2 regions of the Streptomyces sp. NPDC060232 genome follow, and region 1 is predicted to be linked to the other one. Evidence: riboswitches for the same ligand, from Rfam matches in the RefSeq annotation. Region 1 holds a riboswitch; the other holds the start of a gene.
The links. A riboswitch is a leader RNA that binds a small molecule or an ion and turns the genes downstream of it on or off. The one in region 1 is predicted to bind S-adenosylmethionine.
Positions count from the first base shown of each region.

Region 2: it holds a riboswitch for S-adenosylmethionine, as region 1 does, so the genes downstream of both, thrC (threonine synthase) here and ACFWFZ_RS28020 (aminotransferase class V-fold PLP-dependent enzyme) in region 1, are expected to answer to the same signal.

Region 1 is NZ_JBHXAG010000023.1:67,695-75,077, reverse strand. It holds gene ACFWFZ_RS28030 (cytochrome bc complex cytochrome b subunit) at 1-1,371, shown strand, start outside; gene trpD (anthranilate phosphoribosyltransferase) at 1,536-2,600, shown strand; SAM riboswitch class IV at 2,687-2,803, shown strand; gene ACFWFZ_RS28020 (aminotransferase class V-fold PLP-dependent enzyme) at 3,025-4,422, shown strand; gene ACFWFZ_RS28015 (Lrp/AsnC family transcriptional regulator) at 5,380-5,661, opposite strand; gene ACFWFZ_RS28010 (rhomboid family intramembrane serine protease) at 5,658-6,392, opposite strand; gene ACFWFZ_RS28005 (hypothetical protein) at 6,516-6,755, shown strand; gene ACFWFZ_RS28000 (NYN domain-containing protein) at 6,799-7,383, shown strand, end outside.
Region 2 is NZ_JBHXAG010000018.1:99,779-107,161, reverse strand. It holds gene ACFWFZ_RS24715 (extracellular solute-binding protein) at 1-117, shown strand, start outside; gene ACFWFZ_RS24710 (DUF3263 domain-containing protein) at 161-397, shown strand; gene otsB (trehalose-phosphatase) at 509-1,357, shown strand; gene ACFWFZ_RS24700 (trehalose-6-phosphate synthase) at 1,492-2,946, opposite strand; gene ACFWFZ_RS24695 (glucosyl-3-phosphoglycerate synthase) at 2,994-3,971, opposite strand; SAM riboswitch class I at 4,157-4,314, shown strand; gene thrC (threonine synthase) at 4,332-5,606, shown strand; gene ACFWFZ_RS24685 (MoaD/ThiS family protein) at 5,643-5,921, shown strand; gene ACFWFZ_RS24680 (cold-shock protein) at 6,317-6,523, shown strand; gene groL (chaperonin GroEL) at 6,841-7,383, shown strand, end outside.

The sequences.
Region 1 (7,383 bases):
CAGGGCGTGCTGATGTCCGAGGCCTTCGCCTCGACGCTCGACATCAGCTTCGACGTCCGCGGTGGTCTGCTGATCCGCCAGATCCACCACTGGGCGGCGCTGATCTTCGTCGCGGCGATGATCGTGCACATGATGCGCGTCTTCTTCACCGGCGCGTTCCGCAAGCCGCGCGAGGTCAACTGGATCTTCGGCTTCCTGCTGCTGGTCCTCGGCATGTTCACCGGCTTCACCGGCTACTCGCTGCCGGACGACCTGCTCTCGGGTACCGGTGTCCGCTTCATGCAGGGCGCCATCCTGTCCGTCCCGGTCGTCGGCACGTACCTGTCGATGTTCCTGTTCGGCGGGGAGTTCCCGGGCGGCGACTTCGTCGCGCGCTTCTACTCGGTGCACATCCTGCTGCTGCCCGGCATCATGATGGGCCTCCTCGTGGCCCACCTGATCCTGGTCTTCTACCACAAGCACACCCAGTACGCGGGCCCCGGCAAGACGAACAACAACGTCGTCGGCATGCCGCTGCTGCCGGTCTACATGGCCAAGGCCGGAGGCTTCTTCTTCCTGGTCTTCGGTGTCATCGCGGTCGTCTCCGCCGTCGCCTCGATCAACCCGATCTGGGCCCTCGGCCCGTACCGCCCGGACCACGTGTCCACCGGTGCGCAGCCCGACTGGTACATGGGTATGCCGGAAGGCCTGATCCGTGCCATGCCCGGCTGGGAGATCAACCTGTGGGGCTACACGCTCGTCCTGGGCGTGTTCATCCCGCTGGTGCTCTTCCCGCTGGTGCTCGGTTCGATCGCCGTCTGGCCGTTCATCGAGTCCTGGGTCACCGGCGACAAGCGCGAGCACCACATCCTGGACCGCCCGCGCAACGTCCCGACCCGTACGGCCTTCGGTGTCGCCTGGATCGCGGAGTACATCGTGCTCCTCATCGGCGGCGGCAACGACATGTTCGCCCAGTACTTCCACCTGTCGATCAACTCGATCACGTGGTTCGTCCGGATCGGCTTCTTCGCCGTCCCGGTCCTCGCCTTCATCATCACCAAGCGGATCTGCCTCGGCCTCCAGCGCCGGGACCACGACAAGGTGCTGCACGGTCGCGAGACCGGCATCATCAAGCGTCTGCCGCACGGTGAGTTCGTCGAGGTCCACGAGCCGCTCCCGCAGGGCACGCTGCACACCCTCACCGCGCACGAGCAGTACAAGCCGATCGAGATCGGCCCGACGGTCGACGAGAACGGTGTCGAGCGCAAGGTGAAGGCCACCGAGAAGCTGCGCGCGAAGCTCAGCAAGGGCTTCTACGCCGAGGGCAACCAGATCCCGAAGCCCACGGTGGAGGAGTACAAGGAGATCCAGTCCGGCCACGGCCACCACTGATCCCCCGCACCACCGCATGAGGGACTGATCTCGGCCAGTCCTGGTGTCGCCACGGCGAGAGCCCCGTCCAGTGTCCGGACGGGGCTCTTTGCCGTAACCGGGGCTGGATAGGCTGATCTCCGACCCATTCGACGTGGCACCCCCATCAACAGCAGGAGCGGACCATGAACGTTGCGACCCCGGCAGGCGGCGACAGCGTGGCGGCCCGTGGTTGGCCGGGCGTCCTCGACGCCCTGCTGACCGGCCAGGACCTCAGCGCCGACGACACCGCCTGGGCCATGGACCGGATCATGCGCGGGGAGGCGACCGACGCCCAGATCGCCGGCTTCGTGGTCGCGCTGCGCGCCAAGGGGGAGACGGTCGCGGAGATCAACGGCCTCGTACGGGCCATGTACGGGCACGCCAACCTCATCGAGGTGCCCGGCCGCACCGTCGACATCGTCGGCACCGGCGGCGACGGGGCCAAGACGGTCAACATCTCCACGATGTCGGCGGTCGTCGTGGCCGGAACCGGCGCCAAGGTCGTCAAGCACGGAAACCGGGCCGCGTCCTCCGCGAGCGGCTCCTCGGACGTCCTGGAGAAGCTCGGCGTCAACCTCGACCTGAGCACCGCGCGCGTCGTCGAGGTCGCCGAGGAGGCCGGCATCACCTTCTGCTTCGCGGTGAAGTTCCACCCCGCCCTGCGGCACGTCGCGGGAGCCCGCCGCGAGCTGGGCATCCGCACCACCTTCAACATCCTCGGCCCGCTCACCAACCCGGCCCGCGTCCGCGCCCAGGCCACCGGCGTGGCCGACCCCCGGATGGCCCCCATCGTCGCGGGCGTGCTCGCCGAGCGAGGCTCCTCCGCGCTGGTCTTCCGCGGGGACGACGGCCTCGACGAACTGACCACCACGGCGACCTCGCGCGTCTGGTGGGTGCGCGACGGGAAGGTCACCGAGCAGTCCTTCGACCCGCGCGACGTCGGCATCCCCCTGGTCGACGTCTCCGCCCTCGCCGGCGGGGACCCCTCCTTCAACGCCGACGTCGCCCGCCGCCTGCTGGCCGGCGAGACCGGACCCGTACGCGACGCCGTGCTGCTGAACTCCGCGGCCGCCCTCGTCGCCCTCGACCCGGGCACCGGCAGCCTGGAGGAGCAGATCACCGCCGGCATCACCCGCGCGGCCGAGTCCATCGACTCGGGTGCCGCGCGTGCCGTCCTGGAGCGCTGGGTGACGGCCAGCAACGCCTGACCCGGCACACGATTCACGCCGGACCCCGGTCCGCCATTCGGACCGGGGTCTTGTGCGCGGCGGATCTTGTGGCAGGATGCTGACCAGGTCACGAGTGACAGCGTGTAGGCCCCGGCTTGCTGTCCGGCAACCCTCCTTCCGTGGCGGGGTGCCCCGGGTGATGACCAGGTCGTAGGCAGCAAGGCCTACGGCAAGCGCGGATCCCTCGACACCAGGGGTCCTGGTCTTTCGAGGAGCGTTTTTCCGTGAGCAAGCGAATGCGATAGGGCGACTGACGCCCCTTCTTCACCCTCGGACCAGGGTCACTTCCGCGTACCGCGACCGTCCCGTCCGAGGCCACTCCCGTACCCCGGACGGCCGCACGGCCGTACCCGCGTACGGGCACACCGAAGCCATTCAGCCCTGCCTGCCGGGAGATACCGCCATGTCCGCATCCCTGAACGCCACCGTCGCCACCGCCCAGGACCCCGCCTGTGCCCAGCCGCTCGCCGTCCTCGGCCGTGACGTCACCGTCCCGCTCGTCACCGGCGGCGAGGTCACCTACGCCGCCCTCGACTACGCCGCCAGCGCCCCCGCCCTCCAGCGGGTCTGGGACGACGTGGCCGCCTACGCCCCGTACTACGGCAGCGTCCACCGCGGCGCCGGATACCTCTCGCAGCTGTCCACCGACCTCTTCGAGCAGAGCCGGGCCACGGTCGCCGAGTTCCTCGACTGCCGCCCCGGCGACCAGGTCGTCTTCACCCGCTCCACCACCGACTCCCTGAACCTGCTCGCCGCGGTGCTCCCCGCCGGCTGCCAGGTCTTCGTCTTCGAGACCGAGCACCACGCCTCGCTCCTGCCGTGGACGAACGCGCAGGTCACCTACCTCGACGCGCCGCGCACCCAGGCCGAGGCCGTCGCCGTCCTGGAGCGGGCGCTCGCCGGCCGCGACCCTTACGGCCCGGCGCTCGTGTGCGTCACCGGCGCGTCCAACGTCACCGGCGAGCTGTGGCCGGTGAAGGAACTCGCCGCCGCCGCGCACGCCCACGGCGCGCGGATCGTGCTGGACGCCGCCCAGCTGGCCCCGCACCACCCCGTCTCCGTGCGGGACCTCGACGTCGACTGGGTCGCCTTCTCCGGCCACAAGCTGTACGCGCCCTTCGGCTCGGGCGTCCTCGCCGGCCGCGCCGACTGGCTCCAGCAGGCCGATCCGTACCTGGCGGGCGGCGGCGCCTCCCGCACGGTCTCCCGCCGCGAGGACGGCGGCGTCGACGTCGAGTGGCACACCACGGCCGCCCGCCACGAGGCAGGCTCCCCGAACGTCATCGGCGTCTACTCCATCGCCTCGGCCTGCCGTGCCCTGACCGAAGCCGGCTTCGAGAACCTGGTGGCGCGCGAGCAGCGGCTCGTGGAGCGGGTCCGCGAGGGCCTCGCCGACGTCCCGGCCGTCCGCGTCCTCTCCCTCTTCGGGGACGACGCCCCGCGGGTCGGCGTCATCTCCTTCGTCGTGGACGGCTGGAACAGCTCCCACTTCGCCGCCGCGCTCTCCGCCGAGTACGGGATCGGCGTCCGGGACGGCCTGTTCTGCGCCCACCCGCTGGTGCGGACCCTGCTGGGCAGCGAGCCGCAGGCCCAGGGCGAGTGCGGGGCCCCCGAGGCCGCCCCGGGCGAGCGCTCCCTGAACGCCATCCGCGTCAGCTTCGGCGCCGGCACGCCGGACGAACACGTGGACCGCTTCGTCGGCGCGGTCCGGGAACTCGTCGCGGACGGCGCGAAGTGGCAGTACCGCACGGAGGAAGGCCGCTGCGTCCCCCTCCGCGGGACGCCGACCCCGTCGTCCTGACCTCCCCCTGCGGGGTGCCCTGCGGGCGGGCTCGGTGGGTGGCGGGCCTGGTCTGGGGGTTGCCCTGCGGGCGGGCTCGGCGGATACGGCCTGGTCTGCGGGGTGCCTTGCGGGCGGGCTCGGTGGGTGGCGGGCCTGGTTTGGGGGCGTCGGTGGTGTCCAGGCAGGGGTTGGTCTCGCGCGGGTGCTTGGCGGGGTCGGGGGGTGGGGTGGTGCCCCGCACGAGGATCTCCTCGGCTCGGCGCGCGCGGGCACGTCCCGGCCGTACCCGGCGGTCGCGCCTCGTCCTGCGGGGACCCTCCTGCGTGTCCCCACCCCACCGCCGGCTTCGGCAGCACCCGGGATCCCCATACGTGCCCCCGCCCAGGTCGACTTCGCCAGCACCCGGGATTCCCTCAGGTGTCCCCCGCCCAGGTCGGCTTCGGCAGCACCCGGAATTTCCTTAGGTGTCCTCCGCCGAGGTCGGCTTCGCCAGCACAGGGGATTCGCCCACGCGCTCCCGCTCGCGGCCGACTCCGGCAGTACGCGTGGCTGCGTCCCGCCCCGGGGCTGGCTTTTGGTGGTGCTGGAGGGGCCGGCTCGTGCGTGGCTGGATCGGCGGAGGGGAGGGGGGACGGGGCGGGGTGTCCCCGCAGGACGAGTGCGCAACCACCGGGTACAGCCGAGACAGCCCGCACGCGCCGAGCCGAGGAGACACCCCGCCCCGGCACCCCGGACCGACCAGACCGACAAGCCCGCGCCGAAGCAACCCGCACACCGCCGAGCCGCCCGCAGGGCAACCCGCACCTTCCAGCCCCGCCGGCGCTTGAGGCGCGGGTCCGGGCAGCGCCCGGCAGCCGGCGCAAGCCGAGCAGCCCGCAGGGCGACGGCAGCGCCCGGCAGCCGGCGCAAGCCGAGCAGCCCGCAGGGCGACCCGCGGCGAAGCCCAGGCCGGATCTGCAGACCCCGCCGGAGGCGTCAGGCGTCGAGGCCGATCGCGAACGCCGCCTCCAAGTCGTGCTGCGAGTACGTGCGGAACGCCACGTGCGTGTCCGTCGCCTCGACGCCCGGGATCTTGCTGATGCGGCCGGGGATGATGTCGGCCAGGTTCTCGTGGCGGTTCACGCGGACCAGCGCGATCAGGTCGTAGGTCCCCGTCACGGAGTAGACCTCGCTGACGCTGTCCAGCGCGGCGATGGACTCGGCGATCTCGGGGATGCGGTCCACGCTGGTCTTGATGAGCACGATCGCGGTGATCACGGCTGGCTGTCTCCCTCGGTGGCCGTCGCTGGTCGACTCACTCTAGTCGTACCCCGATAGCGGGCCCACGCGTAGAGGAAGCCGAGCGAGAACCCCACCAGATGCGCCAGATAGGCCACTCCCGGCCCGCTCTCCGCGCGGTGCGCGGCCACCCACTGCAGGGCGAACCAGAACAGCAGCACGAGCCACGCCGGGAACCGCAGCGGCAGGAAGAACAGGAAGGGGAACAGGCTCGTCACCCGGGCCCGCGGCAGGAGGTAGAGGAACGCCCCCAGGACGGCCGAGATCGCACCGGACGCTCCCACCAGCGTCTGCGCGGACTCCGCGTTGGCCGCCGCGTACGCCGCCAGCGCCAGGTAGCCCGTGCAGAGGTAGAAGACGAGGAACGCCGGACGGCCCATCCGCTCCTCGGCCATCGCGCCGAAGACGAAGAGGAACAACATGTTCCCCAGCAGGTGCAGCCAGCTGCCGTGGACGAACAGCGCGGTGAGTGGCGTCAGCCAGGCGCGCGGCGTGTCCGTGAAGAGTTCGTCGGGGACCACACCCCAGCGCCGGAAGTACGCGGTGCCCGCGCTCAGCAGTTCGTCGCCGGTCCCGTAGCCCGGATCGAGCCCCGAGGCCGGGCTCAGTACGAACACCACACCGCAGCCCGCGATCAGCGCGTGGGTGACCACCGGTCCCCGGGCAGCCTCGCGCACAGCCTGCCACCTTACGATCATGTGACAGAGCATGACGCAACGTGCCCCACCTGAAGCGGTGGCAGGCCGTAGGGTTACGAGCTGCGGTCCACAGGCCGACGCGGACGGCCGAACGGCCGCTTTAATTGAATGAGCTACGAAGGAGTGAGCAGGCCGATGACGGTTCCCCTGCCGACCGACACCACCCGGTGGCGCTGCACCCTGTGCGGCAACCTCACGCGCTTCGACGTCACCCGGTCGTCGAAGGTCGTCGAGTACGTCCACCTGGACCTCGCCGGGGAGCCCAAGGTCGAGGAGCGAGAGGTGGTCAATGAGACCATCGAGTCGGTCCGCTGCCGCTGGTGCAACGCGGTGGACCAGATCGAACTCGTGGACAGGCCGGGCGCGGACTCCTGACGGAGCCCGGTCCGCAGGTAGACCATCACGGTAGGGGTGACGGATTGTGGAGCCAGCAAGCGGCGCTGGGCCGGCCGACGCGGCCGGCGACGCCGCGGAGGCGCTCGACCGCCCGCTGCCGGAAGGCGTGCGGCGCCGGGTCGTCGCGCTCGTCTCGGACGCCTTCGGCGCGCTGACGGTCGCGGACCTGCCGGCGCAGCTGCGCCAGTACGCCCGCTTCACCCCGACCCGGCGCGCCAAGTTCGCCGGCAACGCCATGGCCGCGGCGGTCGAGACCGACCCGGTGTTCCGCAGCCGGGTCGCCGAGAAGCTGCGCGAGGCGCAGACGGACCTGGCCGCCGCGCTGGAGTCCGGCGCGCCGCCGGCCGCCGCGGATCCGCTGGACGTGGCGGCCGCCGCCTTCGTCCTGCGGCCTGCCGGATGGGTCAAGCTCGTGGCCGCGGCGGGCGAGGAGGCGCAGCGCGCCGACGCCGAGCGGGTGGACGAGGAGACCCGGCGCGAGCTGGACCGCCTGCGCGAGGAGCTGGAGCACGTACGGGAACTGCAGCGCACGGGCGGTGAGCAGGTACGGGTCGAGCTGGAGGCGGCGCGGAAGGAAGCGGAATCGCTTCAGCGTCGGCTGCGCAGC
Region 2 (7,383 bases), on a different contig from region 1:
GCGGGCGTCAGCGAGGACATCAAGCAGAACATCGGCAAGACCGTCCAGCCCGGCGGACAGCCCGCCAAGGTGCTGGAGGACATCGCCACGGCGGCCCGCGCGGCGGACCCGCGCTGACCCGGCGCCGCTCTCTGTCGGAGGGCGGCGTTAATCTGGCGGTATGACGGACGAGGGGCAGCTGACGGCCACGGAGGCCGCGGTGCTCGCGTACGAGGCACGCACCTGGCCGGGGCCCGGAGCCAAGGAACGGGCCATACGGGAAGGGCTGGGGATGACCCCCGTCCGCTACTACCAGCTGCTCAACGCGCTCATGGACGACCCGCGGGCGCTGGCCCACGCCCCGGGCACCGTCAACCGGCTGCGCAGGATCCGCGAAGCCCAGCGGGCCCGGCGATGAGCAGGGCGATCAGCTCGGCGTCCAGTCCGGCGTCCAGTCCGGCGTCCAGTCCGGCGATCAGCTCGGTGGGAGCCGTAGCCGTCGCCCCGCCGGGCCGTTAGGGTCGTGCGTATGGGGAGCCATCCGCACGACCTGCCGATGCCCGTCACCGCAGCCGGACGCGAGGGACTCGAAGCCCTCCTCCGCGCACCCCGCCGGTCCGTGGTCGCCCTGGACTTCGACGGCACCCTCGCCGACATCGTCCCGGACCCGGACCAGGCACGGGCACATCCCGAAGCCGTTCCCGCCCTCTCGGCGCTCGCCCCCGCGGTGGACTCGGTGGCCGTGATCACCGGGCGGCCCGCGGGCGTCGCCGTCCGCTACGGGGGCTTCGCCGGGGTGCCCGGACTGGAACACCTCGTCGTCCTCGGCCACTACGGCGCCGAGCGGTGGGACGCCGTGACCGGCCTGGTCCGCGCCCCCGCCGAGCACCCCGGGGTGGCGGCCGTACGGGCCGAGCTGCCCGGATTCCTCGACTCGATCGGGGCCTGGCGCGGCACCTGGATCGAGGAGAAGGGCCGGGCGCTCGCCGTCCACACCCGGCGCGCCGAGGACCCGGCGGCGGCCTTCGCTGCGCTGCGGGAGCCCCTGACCGAGCTGGCCGCCCGGCACGGGCTGATGGTCGAGCCGGGACGGGCGGTCCTGGAGCTGCGGCCCCCGGGCATGGACAAGGGCGTCGCCCTGACGGAGTTCCTGGCGGAGCGGGACGCCGAGACGGTGCTCTACGCCGGGGACGACCTGGGCGACCTCGCCGCCTACTCGGCCGTCGAGAAGCGCAGGGCCGAGGGGCTGCCGGGGCTGCTGGTGTGCAGCGGCTCGGCGGAGGTCCCCGAACTCGCCGCCCGAGCCGATCTGGTCCTGCCCGGACCGGGCGCCGTCGCCGCCTTCCTGGCCTCCCTGGCCTCCGCCCTGCGGGGCTGACCGCCCGCTGCCGGGCGCGGCGCCGTTGCCGGGACGCCGTCCCAGGACCCGGTCCTCAAGCGCCGGACGGCTGGAAGATCCCAGCCCCGCCGGCGATCGAGGCGCGGGGTCCGGGGCAGCGCCCCGGCAGGGGATCAGGCCAAGGCTGCGAGCTGGGCCTTGAACCAGGCCGACGGGGGAAGGGCCGTCGCGGCCGCCGCCAGGCGCTTGGTGCGTTGCGCACGCTCGGCGTCCGGCATGGACAGCGCCGCGTGCAGCGCCTCCGCCGTCTGCGACACGTCGTACGGGTTCACCGTCAACGCGTCCTCGCGGAGCTCCTCGTACGCCCCCGCCCCCCTCGACAGCACCACCGCGCACCCCGCCTCCGACACCACCGGGATCTCCTTCGCCACCAGGTTCATCCCGTCCCGCACCGGATTCACCAGCGCCACGTCCGCCATCCGGTAGACCGCCAGCGACCGCGCGAAGTCGTCCTTCACCGACACCAGCACCGGCTGCCAGTCCTCCGCGGCGAACTCCGCGTTGATCTCCGCCGCCAGCTCCGAGACGGCCGCCGTGTAGTCCCTGTACACCTTCAGATCCTGCCGGGACGGGTACGCCGAGGCCAGATGCACCACCCGGCCGCGCCACTCGGGGTGGACCGTCAGCAGCTCCCGGTAGGCCAGCAGGCCCCTCAGGATGTTCTTCGACAGCTCCGTGCGGTCCACGCGGGCGATCGTCTTGCGGCCCGCGACCTCCGCCCGCAGCTCCGCCAGCTTCGCGTCCACCTCCGGCCGTTGCGCGAGCGCCCGCAGATCGTCGGCGTCCACGCCCAGCGGGTACACGGCCACCTCGGTCCGCTTGTGCCGCACCGGACCCGCCGGGTTCTTCTGGACGTACCTCGCCTTCGACGGCTCCACCCCGGTCGCGAACTTCGGCTCGGCGATGCCCCGTTCGTCGTCCAGGTGCGTGCCGTCCAGGAAGGCCTGCGCCCAGGACCAGGTGTGGAAGCCGACCACGTCCGCGCCGAGCATCCCCCACACCAGCTCGCTGCGGATGTCGTCGGGCAGCATGTCCAGGAACTCCCGCGACGCCCACGGGGTGTGCGTGAAATGCGCGATCCGCAGGTCCGGACGCAGTTCCCGCAGCTGCCCCGGGACCAGCGCCAGGTGGTAGTCCTGCACCAGTACGCGGGCCCCCTGCGCCGCCTCCTCGGCGAGGGCGCGCGTGAAGGCCCCGTTGTACGCCACGTACGCGTCCCACCGGCGCCGGAACTCCGCGTCGAAGACCGGCTCGCGCGGCACGTCGTACAGGTGGTGGTGGGTGAACCACAGCACCGAGTTCGCGATGCCGTTGTACGCGTCGTCGTACATCGTGGGATCGATGTCCAGCATCCGGACGCCCGGCTCGGAGACGTCCCGCCGGACCGCCTCCCGGTCCGCGTCCGACAGCGCCGCGCAGATCCACAGCGCACCCGGCTGCTCCGCGAGGGCCGCCGAGAGTCCGGAGACGAGACCGCCCCCGCCGCGCCGGGCGCTGAGGGTGCCGTCGTCGGAGAGGGCGTAGGAGAGCGGGCCGCGGTTCGCCGCGACGAGTACCTGAGAAGCCATGCCGCGAACCTAGCCCGGCCCGCGCTCGCTCAAACGTGTGGACACGGTCACGCGACGTGGCGCCGGCCGTACTCCTGCACGCCCAGCATCGGCGGCCGCTCCTCGGTGTCCACCGCGTACGTCCGCGGTACGAAGCCCTCCGGCCCGCGCTCGAACTGCGTCAGCTCCGGCCGTACGAGGTGCCCGCGCGAGAGCCGTACCTGCGCCGTCCGATAGATCGCCGCGGCCATCCGGCCGAGCGCCTGGCCGTCCTGGTGCCGGTGCAGCCGTACGCCCACGTCCACCTGGGCCAGTGCGTCCAGTCCGACGGTGTGCAGCGCGTCGACCAGCAGGCCCAGCTCGACGCCGTAGCCGACGGGGAAGGGCAGCCGCTCCAGCAGGGAGCGCCGTACGGCGTACTCGCCGCCCAGCGGCTGGACGAAGCCGGCCAGCTGCGGCCAGTGGAGGTTCAGCAGCGGGCGGGCGACCAGCTCGGTGACCCGGCCGCCCTGGCCGGGGGTCTTGCCGGAGGCGAGCCCGTCGAACTCCGTGCCGAGCGGGCGGTCGTACATCGCCTTGACGAACTGCACGCCGGGGTCGGTCAGGAGCGGGCCGACGATGCCGGAGACGAAGGAGGCGGAGAAGTCCCGCAGGTCGGCGTCGACGAAGCAGACGACGTCCCCGCCGGTGACCAGCAGCGAGCGCCACAGCACCTCGCCCTTGCCGGGCAGCGCCGGGATCCGCGGCAGGATCTCGTCGCGGTGCACCACCCGGGCGCCGGCCTTCGCCGCGACCTCGGCGGTCCGGTCGGCCGAGCCCGAGTCGACCACGACCAGCTCGTCCACGAGGGGGACCGGAAGTCCCTCGATCAGCTCACGCCGGATCACCTCGACGATCGCGCCGACCGTCGCCTCCTCGTCCAGCGCGGGCAGCACCACGCTGACCGTGGTCCCGGCCGCCCGTTTGAGGTCGAGCAGCTGGTCGAGCGGTCGGTCGGCGGCGGACCAGGAGCGGTCGGCCAGCCAGCGCTCCACCTCTTCCAGCACTCTCAGCACTCCCTGCGTGTCGGCGATATCGGCCTTTATGTGATCCATCTCGCGGTTCGGACGGCTGTCTCAACCGCCCGGCCCTTCGGTTACAGTCTTGAACAACGCGAAGGACCACCGCATGCCGGGGTCCCCCGCGTACAAACGCACCGGCGCGCCGCAGAGCGCGTGTGCCGGTGCCATACCGCTCATCCAGAGGGGCAGAGGGACACGGCCCGTTGAAGCCCCGGCAACCCTCCAGTCGGTTCTCGCGATTGCGCAGCAGCGCTCGTCAGCGAGGTCCCCGGCTAGGGAAGGTGCCAATTCCGTCTCATGGCGAAATGCGCCATGGGGAAGATGAGGAGAAAGGGCCTCGCCATCATGGCTGCACAGACTGTCGCCACCTCTGTCGATCTCGGACCTGCCACCGGCCTTTCCTGTCGCGAGTGCGGTACCCGCTTCGAACTCGGTCCCATCTTCGCGTGCGCCGAGTGCTTCGGACCGCTGGAAGTCGCCTACGAGCTCCCGACCGGCGACGCCGAGGCCCTGCGCGCCGCGATCGAGGCCGGCCCCGCCAACATCTGGCGTTACGCGCCGCTGCTGCCCGTCCCCGCCGACGTGGCGTCCAAGCCCAGCCTGAACCCCGGCTTCACCAAGCTCGTCGACGCGGCGAACCTGGCCAAGGAGCTGGGCGTCACCGGCAAGCTCTACGTCAAGGACGACTCCGGCAACCCGACGCACTCCTTCAAGGACCGCGTCGTGGCCATCGCCGTCGAGGCCGCCCGCGCCTTCGGCTTCACCACCCTGTCCTGCTCCTCCACCGGCAACCTGGCCGGCGCCGTCGGCGCCGCGGCCGCCCGGGCCGGCTTCCGCTCCTGCGTGTTCATCCCGCACGACCTGGAGCAGGGCAAGGTCGTCATGGCCGGTGTGTACGGCGGCGACCTCGTCGGCATCGAGGGCAACTACGACGACGTCAACCGCTTCTGCTCCGAGCTCATCGGCGACCCGCTGGGCGAGGGCTGGGGCTTCGTCAACGTCAACCTGCGCCCGTACTACGGCGAGGGCTCCAAGACCCTGGCGTACGAGATCTGCGAGCAGCTCGGCTGGCAGCTGCCCGACCAGATCGTCATCCCGATCGCGTCCGGCTCGCAGCTGACGAAGATCGACAAGGGTCTGCAGGAGCTGATCAGGCTCGGTCTCGTCGAGGACAGGCCGTACAAGATCTTCGGTGCCCAGGCCGAGGGCTGCTCGCCGGTGTCGACCGCCTTCAAGGCCGGTCACGACGTGGTCCGCCCGCAGAAGCCGAACACCATCGCCAAGTCGCTGGCCATCGGCAACCCGGCGGACGGCCCGTACGTCCTGGACATCGCGCGCCGCACCGGCGGCTTCGTCGAGGACGTCAACGACGAGCAGGTCGTCGAGGCCATCAAGATCCTCGCGCAGACCGAGGGCATCTTCGCCGAGACCGCGGGCGGCGTGACCGTCGGCGTGACGAAGAAGCTCATCGAGAACGGGCAGCTCGACCCGGCGCTGACCACCGTCGTCCTCAACACCGGCGACGGCCTCAAGACCCTGGAGGCGGTGGCCGCGGACAGCGGACAGACCGCCACCATCCGCCCCAGCCTGGACGCGTTCCGCGCCGCCGGCCTGGCCTGACCACCCTCCCCGCACTACCGGAAAGGCAGTAGCGCCATGAGCGTCAACGTCCGCATCCCCACCATCCTGCGCACCTACACCGGCGGTCAGGCCGAGGTCCCGGCCGAGGGTGCGACCCTCGCCGAGGTCATCGAGTCCCTGGAGAAGAACCACCCGGGCATCGCCGCGCGCGTCCTGGACGACCAGGGCAAGCTCCGCCGCTTCGTGAACGTCTACGTCAACGACGACGACGTGCGCTTCGAGGGCGGGCTGGAGGCGGTGACGCCGGACGGCGCCGGCGTCTCGATCATCCCGGCGGTCGCGGGCGGCTGCTGACCCGGCTGACCCCGGGCGAGAAAGCGTAATTCCCCCCTCCACTAAAAGCGGAGGGGGGAATTCTGCTTGATTGGGCACGGTAGAGTTGGGGAAGTCCCCTCCGCTGGACTTGCCCGCTGCATATGAACGGGTCGCGTGAGGGTCGACATCGGGCCAATGTGCGGGTGCGGTATGGGGCTTTGGCGAGATATGTCAGGCCCGAGTTGCCCTGGAACATGCCAAATTTTCACTCTATTTCAATGTTTCTCGGTGTCCAGATTTCTCGTCGGATTGACCTGTTGCAGACAGCACTCGCGCAGATACATTCAGCCTCGGTCGATGCGTTCCGACGCAAGTTCTGACCCGGGAACGCGAAGTGCGTTCCCGCGCAAGGGCCGGTAATAGGGGAGTTAGGCATGGCTCAGGGCACCGTCAAGTGGTTCAACGCGGAGAAGGGCTACGGCTTCATCGCGGTCGACGGTGGTGCGGATGTGTTCGTCCACTACAGCGCCATCCAGATGGACGGGTACCGCACCCTTGAAGAGGGTCAGCGGGTCGAGTTCGAGATCTCGCAGGGCCAGAAGGGTCCGCAGGCGGACATGGTCAAGCTCGCGCTCGGCTAGTCCCGGAGCATCGACCACCGACGCTCGGTCTTCCGTCGAAGACCCGGAAGGCCTACGAGGGGCCCACATCCCGGACACGGGATGTGGGCCCCTCGCGTGTCACCAGGGCCTTTGGTGAAGCCGCTTGCACTCTCGGGGGTCGAGTGCTAATCATTGGCGTTAGCACTCTACGAGTGAGAGTGCTACTGAAACGAGGACCGGGTCGGTGAGGCCCGCAGGGTCCGGTGGGAAGGAACCACCGGGCACGCAGGCCGTCCGTCGCGGGCGCGGGCGCGGTCCTGGGAGCAATCCACCGCTGTCCGGGAGGACCACTTCAGATGGCCAAGATCATTGCGTTCGACGAGGAGGCCCGCCGCGGCCTCGAGCGAGGCATGAACCAGCTCGCCGACGCCGTCAAGGTCACCCTTGGCCCCAAGGGTCGCAACGTCGTCCTTGAGAAGAAGTGGGGCGCCCCCACGATCACCAACGATGGTGTGTCCATCGCCAAGGAGATCGAGCTCGAGGACCCGTACGAGAAGATCGGCGCCGAGCTGGTCAAGGAAGTCGCCAAGAAGACGGACGACGTCGCCGGCGACGGTACGACCACCGCCACGGTCCTGGCCCAGGCACTCGTCCGCGAGGGCCTGCGCAACGTGGCCGCCGGTGCCAACCCGATGGCCCTCAAGCGTGGTATCGAGAAGGCCGTCGAGGCCGTCTCCGCCGCCCTGCTCGCCCAGGCCAAGGATGTCGAGACCAAGGAGCAGATCGCTTCGACGGCCTCCATCTCCGCCGCCGACACCCAGATCGGCGAGCTCATCGCCGAGGCCATGGACAAGGTCGGCAAGGAAGGCGTCATCACCGTCGAGGAGTCCCAGACCTTC